DNA from 2 places in the Sphingobium yanoikuyae genome. Region 1 is predicted to be linked to the other one. Evidence: riboswitches for the same ligand, from Rfam matches in the RefSeq annotation. Region 1 holds a riboswitch; the other holds the start of a gene.

What was found. Region 1 has a riboswitch for thiamine pyrophosphate ahead of thiC (phosphomethylpyrimidine synthase ThiC). Riboswitches for the same ligand answer to the same signal wherever they lie in the genome.
Region 2: it holds a riboswitch for thiamine pyrophosphate, as region 1 does, so the genes downstream of both, HH800_RS00750 (TonB-dependent receptor) here and thiC (phosphomethylpyrimidine synthase ThiC) in region 1, are expected to answer to the same signal.

Annotation. Positions count from the first base shown of each region.
Region 1 is NZ_CP053021.1:4,608,347-4,611,758, reverse strand. It holds gene thiC (phosphomethylpyrimidine synthase ThiC) at 1-1,339, opposite strand, end outside; TPP riboswitch at 1,395-1,502, opposite strand; gene HH800_RS22225 (hypothetical protein) at 1,612-1,896, shown strand; gene HH800_RS22220 (prolyl oligopeptidase family serine peptidase) at 1,917-3,412, shown strand, end outside.
Region 2 is NZ_CP053021.1:145,773-149,184, reverse strand. It holds gene HH800_RS00755 (phosphotransferase enzyme family protein) at 1-1, opposite strand, end outside; gene HH800_RS00750 (TonB-dependent receptor) at 4-2,298, opposite strand; TPP riboswitch at 2,328-2,437, opposite strand; gene HH800_RS00745 (glutathione S-transferase family protein) at 2,521-3,195, shown strand; gene HH800_RS00740 (hypothetical protein) at 3,200-3,412, shown strand, end outside.

The DNA of each region.
Region 1 (3,412 bases):
AACCCGGCGCGATGTCGGTGGTGAGCGGCCCGAGCGTATAGAAGGGCGCTTCGCCACAGACCTGGAGCTGCTTTTCCATATTCTCCTTGATCTTGTGCATGGGCACATGACCCGGCCCTTCGATCATCACCTGCACATCCTGTTTCCAGGCGCGGTGGGTCAGTTCGCCCAGCGTGTAGAGTTCGGAGAATTGCGCTTCGTCATTTGCGTCGGCGATCGAACCGGGGCGCAGGCCGTCACCCAGCGAATAGGCGATGTCATAGGCCTTCATGATCTCCGTGATCTCGTCGAAATGCTCGTAGAGGAAGCTCTCCTTGTGGTGCGCGAGGCACCATTTCGCCATGATCGAGCCGCCGCGCGAGACGATGCCGGTGACGCGCCTGGCCGCCATCGGGATATAGGCGAGGCGGACGCCCGCATGGATGGTGAAATAGTCGACGCCCTGTTCGGCCTGTTCGATGAGGGTATCGCGGAAAATGTCCCAGGTCAGGTCCTCGGCGATGCCGCCGACCTTTTCGAGCGCCTGATAGATGGGGACGGTGCCGATCGGCACGGGCGAGTTGCGGATGATCCATTCGCGCGTGTCATGGATGTTGCGGCCGGTGGAGAGGTCCATCACCGTGTCGGCGCCCCAGCGGATCGACCAGACCAGCTTGTCGACTTCGGAGGCGACGTCGGAGGCGACGGCCGAATTGCCGATATTGGCGTTGATCTTCACCAGGAAATTGCGGCCGATCGCCATCGGCTCGGATTCCGGGTGATTGATGTTGGACGGGATGATCGCGCGGCCGCGGGCGACTTCATCGCGGACGAATTCCGGCGTCACATAGTCGGGGATCGAGGCGCCCCAGCTTTCGCCGTCGCGGACATATTCGGCGAGGCGGGCACGGCCCAGATTTTCGCGTTCCGCCACATATTCCATTTCCGGGGTGATGATGCCGCGACGGGCATAGTGCATCTGGGAGACGTTCATGCCGGGCTTGGCGCGCAGCGGGCGCTTGACGACATTGGGGAAAGGCTGGACGCCGCCCGAGCGATCGGGGCCTTTGAGGCCATTATCCTCCGGTCGGATCTCGCGCGCGTCATATTCCTCGACATCGCCGCGCTCGCGGATCCAGTCGCGGCGCAGCTGCTGGAGGCCGGCCATGATGTCGATATGCGCGTCGGGATCGGTATAGGGGCCGGACGTGTCATAGACGCGGACTGGCGGCTCGCCGCTGCCCGGTTCCAGATGAATCTCGCGCATGGCGACCTTGCGCGGGCCGACATGAATCTTCTTCGAGCCGCGAATGGGCCCGGTGGTGACGCGCATTTCGGTGCGGGCGGGGACGTCTGCCATAACTTCTCTCTCCTTGAGGCGGAAAGAGAGTGCGGGCGGTGTCACGGGACGAGTGGCACGACGCGCTTCCCTCCCTACGCCAGTGTCAACTGGATCAGGTTCAGCGGGTCGCGGCCACAAAGCCGCCTCTCAACCGTCTGCGGACGGTCCCCCGGGGATATGGGCAATGGATAGCGCAAGCGCGGCGGCAGGGGAAGCCCTTCGCGAGCCGATCGCCTTGCGCCGGGGCGATGGAGACCATAATTGGAAGGATATCCAGCAAGAGGCCGATCGTGCGGAACAGCGCCCCACCCCATCCCGATTCCGAGAAGGCTCGACGCAAGGCGTTGCGGCACGAGATGCGGATGGTGGCGGTGCGGCCGCGGCGCTGGGGGCTGTGGCTGCTGACGCTGGGCGCGCTGCTGCTGATCCTGCCGTCGGCCTTTGGCATCCACAGCCTGATGGGCTGGTCGCCGATGCTGCTGGGGCTGATCGCCTGCGCTGCGGCGCTACCCTTGCTGGTGGCGGGGGCGGTGTTGCGACGGCGCTATCTGAAGGGCCAGCTCGCGCGGGATTGAGGACAACAAAGGGGGGCGCAATGAAGAGGTTTTTGACGATGGTTTCTGCTGCCTTGCTGACCGGCGCTGGCGCGCCCGCCCCTGCTCCGGCCAACGATCCGTTCGTCTGGCTGGAGGACTGGACCGGGCCGCGCGCGATGCAGTGGGTGGAGGCGGAGAACAAGGCGACCGTCGCCACGCTGCAAGGCGATCCGCGCTATGCCGGCTATTTTAAGGATGCGCTGGCGATCGCATCGGCCAAGGACCGGATCGCGATGCCGATGCTGATCCATGGCCGCATCTATAATTTCTGGCGCGATGCCGACCATCCGCAGGGCGTGTGGCGATACACGTCCGAGGCTGATTATGCGTCGGCGTCGCCGAGCTGGACGACCGTGCTGGACCTGGATGCGCTGTCCAGGGCCGAGGGCAAGAAATGGGTGTGGAAGGGCGCGACCATCCTCGACCCCGAGGAGCGGATTGCGCTGCTGGCGCTGTCGGATGGTGGCGAGGATGCGGTGCGGCTGCGCGAGTTCGACCTGGTCGACGGCAGGTTCGTGCCGGGCGGGTTCGACATTCCCAATGCCAAGCAGAATGCAGTGTGGCTGGACAAGGACAGCCTGCTGCTGTCGCGCGACTGGGGCGCGGAAAACCTGACCAAGTCGGGCTATCCCTTCGTCATCAAGACGCTGAAGCGCGGGCAGACACTGGATCAGGCGCAGGAAGTGTTCCGTGGCGCGGCGAGAGACCAGCTGATGTCGATGCCGATCCTGCTGAGCGACGGACAGGGCAACAGGGCGGCCTTCCTGTTTCGCGGCGTCACCTTCTTCGGCAACGAGACCTGGTTGCTGACGGCGCAGGGGACGAAGCGGCTGGCGCTGCCGGCCAAAAGCCAGTTGCAGGGCATGGTCGACGGGCAGGTGCTGATCCAGACCAGCGAGGAATGGGCCAGCGGCGGCGTGACCGTGCCGGCGGGCGCGCTGGCGAGCGTGGCGCTGAAAGCGTTGCAGGATGGCGGCGTGCTGACGCCCGAAATCCTGTTCGCGCCGACGCCGCGCCAGTCGATCGACGGGGTGGTGGCGACGCAGAATCGGGTCGTGCTGAGCCTCAACGACAATGTGCGCGGGCGGGTGCGTGTCTATGCACGCGGGGCAAAGGGATGGAGCGCGCAGCCGGTCGACCTGCCCGACAATGCGACGATCAGCACGGTCGCCGCATCCGACAAGAGCGACCAGGTCTATCTGAGCGTCGCGGGATTCCTGGCGCCGACGACATTATGGGCGATGGATGCGGCCGACCCGAAACCGGTGCAGGTGAAGGCGATGCCGGCGCGCTTCGACGCGGCGGGGCTGGTGGTCGAGCAGTTTGAAGCCCGATCGAGCGACGGGACCAAAATTCCCTATTTCATCGTCCACAAGAAGGGGATGACGCCCGACGGCAGCACGCCGACGATCATGACCGCCTATGGCGGCTTCGAGGTACCGATGACGCCCAGCTATGCCGCGATCACCGGCAAGCTGTGGCTGGAGCGGGGCAA
Region 2 (3,412 bases), 770 kb from region 1:
TCGTCAGAAGGCGCGCGACAGCGTCGCCACCACGGCGCGCCCGCTGCCGACATAATAGGTCGGCGCCGAACCGGCGATCAGCGTGCCGTTACGACCGACCGTGTCCTGCGCATTGGTGCTGATCGCATAGACGCCCGACAGGACGCGCGGATTGGTGACGTTGATCGCGTTGATGCGCAGGTCCATCACCTGCGCGTCGATCAGCCCGGCCAGATGCACGCCGACCGACAGGTCCAGCGTGGCATAGCCCTTGATGCTCTCGTCATTCATGAAGGTCGCATATTGGCGGCCGACATATTTGAGCGCGCTGCTGCCGAACAGCCGGCCGTCATCATAGGTGCTGCCCAGCGCGAACTGGAAGCTGGGGGCCGACACCGCCCGCTTACCCCTGGTCGGCAGATAATCGCCGTTGATCGCCAGATCGTCGTTCAGCCGCGTGTGCAGATATTCGGCCGAGGCATAGATGCTCATCCCCTTGGCCGGGCGATAGTCGATCTCGCCATCCAGGCCATAGCTGCTCTGGCTGCCGGCGTTGATGGTCGAATTGACCAGCGCGCCGCCGCTGTCGATCACCGTCGCCACCTGGCGGTTGCGGAAATGATAATGGAAACCGGTCAGCGAGAAGGACAGGCTGGGGCCGATATAGCGATAGCCCAGTTCCTGCGAGATCGAATATTCATTCTTCAGGCCGTCGGTGCCCTGGCTCACCAGTTCGCCGCCATAATAGCTGTTGTAGAGCGCGAACTCGTTGGGCGTGCGGAAATTGGTGGTAATGTTGGCGAACAGCTGCTGCCGGTCGTCCAGCTGATAATGGATCGCCGCCCGCGGCAGCGCGGCAAAGCTGTCGATCCGCACCGTCGACTGCGGACCGGGCAAATAGTTGCGGCCGTTGCGCAGCAGGTTGACGCCCTTGAAGCCGATGTCGATGCCAAGCTTGGGCGTCACCGCAATGCTGTCGGACAGGAAGAAGCCCTTGGTGACCGTCTCCGTGCGCTGATTTTCATAGGCCAGCAGGCGCCCGTCGGCGGTGCGGATCGCCTTGTCCTGATAGCCCCACTGGTTGACCGGCCGGCCATCGGCATCGATCGACGTATAGGATTGCGTCACCCGGTCCGTGCCATAGTCGAACCACAGGCCAGCCACGATCCGATGCGCGCCGGCCTGCAGCGTCAGCTTGCTGACGTCGCCGACGCGGAACTGCTTGCCGGTCCAGTTGCCCATCACCGTAGCGACGCCATCCACCGCGCCGGGCAGGTCGATCGGCTGGGTCAGTTCCTCGGTGCCCAGATAATTGCCGGTGGTGGTCAGCTGCGTGCCATAGGGCGAATTGCCATGCCCCATCTGCAGATAGGCGCTGCTGTCGAAGCTCAGCGTGTCGCTGAGCTTGAGATGCACCGGCGCCGCGACGTAGAAATTGCGGAACGGCGCGCGATAGAGGCGCCAGTAGTTGGTATTCCCCTCGCTATAGGTCTCGTCGAAATTATAGCCACGGCCAGAGGCTTCCCAGTCCGCCTTGCTCGGGCTGGGATAGGTCGATGTCTTGGCGTCGTTGAAGGAAAAGGCGATGCTCGCCCGGTTACCCTCGCCCCATTCGTTCAGCAGCTTCGCGTCGATATGCTGGCGCTGGTCATGCCCCGCCCCGCGCCAGTTGTCGGCGCGGTTGTTGGAATAGGAAATAAAGGCCTTCAGCCCGGTCGATCCGATCCGTCCCGTGTCGATCCGCGCAAAGACGCGCCGCTCGTCATAGGAACCGACCGACAGGTTGACGAGGCCGCCCGCCTCGGCCCTGGGATCATCCAGCGTCAGCGACAACAGGCCGCCGGCCGCCGCGACCACCGGCGAGTCAATATCTGCCGCGCCCTGCGCCAGCATCACCTGGCGCACATTCTCCGCATCGGCAAATTGCGAGGGATAGGCATAATAATAGCCGATGTCGTTCTGCGGCGCGCCTTCCATCAACACGCCGATCTGGTCCTGGCCCAAGCCGCGCAGCGTCAGGCTGGACGATGCCGACAGGCCATAGGGGTCGCTGGACGAGACATTGGCGCCGGGCAGCAGGTTGACCAGCTGGAAGGCGTTGAGCGTCGGCGCCTGCTTGATGATGAAGTCGGTGGAGATCGCGCTGACCGCCTTGGGCGCGCTCTGATCGGGCAACAGGCCTTCGGGGTCGGGATGGCCGACGACCTGGATATTGGTCGACTGGTCCAGCTCATCCTCCGCCATCGCGGGCGATGCAATCATCAACAGGGCCAGCGTCAGGCAGGCGCTTCCAACATGGGGCAATCGGGCAGTCTTCATCTCACGTCCACTCCACAGGAGGGACGACGGACCTGCCGCCTTGCCCTCCCTACGCCGGTATCAGCCGGATCAGGTTCAGCGGGTCGTGGTCTGCTGACCACCTCTCAGCCGCGCATGAGCGGCCCCCCGGGGATGCCCGCCCCTTAGGCGGTTCGACGCGAAGTGGAAAGCCCTCTCTATCGGCTCTCGACTTATCGAAGCCCGCCCGGCTAAGACATGGCCATGATGAAGCTGTTCATTGGCAACAAGGCCTATTCGAGCTGGTCGCTGCGCGGCTGGCTGGCGTGCAAGCTCTCCGGCCTTCCCTTCGAGGAAGTGGTCGTCCCCCTCTATGACGAGGAGTGGGAAAAGCGTCGCGAGGGCGATGAGTTCGCCCCCTCCTCCGGCAAGGTGCCGATCCTGTGGGATGGCGACGACATCGTCGTGTGGGACAGCCTGGCCATCGTCGAATATCTCAATGAAAAGGCCGAGGGCGACCAGTTCTGGCCGACCGATCCGGGTGCCCGCGCCATGGCCCGCTCGATGGCGGCAGAAATGCACAGCAGCTTCGCCGCGCTCCGCCGCGAGCACAGCATGAACATCCGCCAGATCTATGACCCGGTCCCGCCGTCGGAGGCCGTTGCTCACGACATCAGCCGGATCATGCAGCTCTGGGCCCAGGCCCGCGCCCGCTATGGTGGCGAGGGCGACTTCCTGTTCGGCGAGTTCGGCGCCGTCGACCTGATGTTCGCGCCCGTCGTGACCCGCTTCATCACCTATCAGCTGCCCGTCGCCCGCTTTGCCGAAGCCTATATGCGCGCGATCATCGCCCATCCTTGGATGCAGGAATGGATCGGCGAGGCGCAGGCCGAGGAATGGGTGATCGACAAGTTCGAAGTCCCGCCCCAGACGGCCTGACCCGATGAGCGACAGCCCCGAAGCCAAGCAGGAGACCCGCAAGGAGGAAGCCGCCCGCATCCGCAGGCGCTGGATCACGCTGGGCGAATTGCTGGCGGTGGCGGCGGTGCTGATCTCCGCCCTCACCCTCTATCTCAACTGGGCCGACAAGAAGGACGAGCGCGCCAGCAAGGCCGCCGAAAGCAGCAAGGCCTCCGCCCGCGCCGCCCGGCTGGTG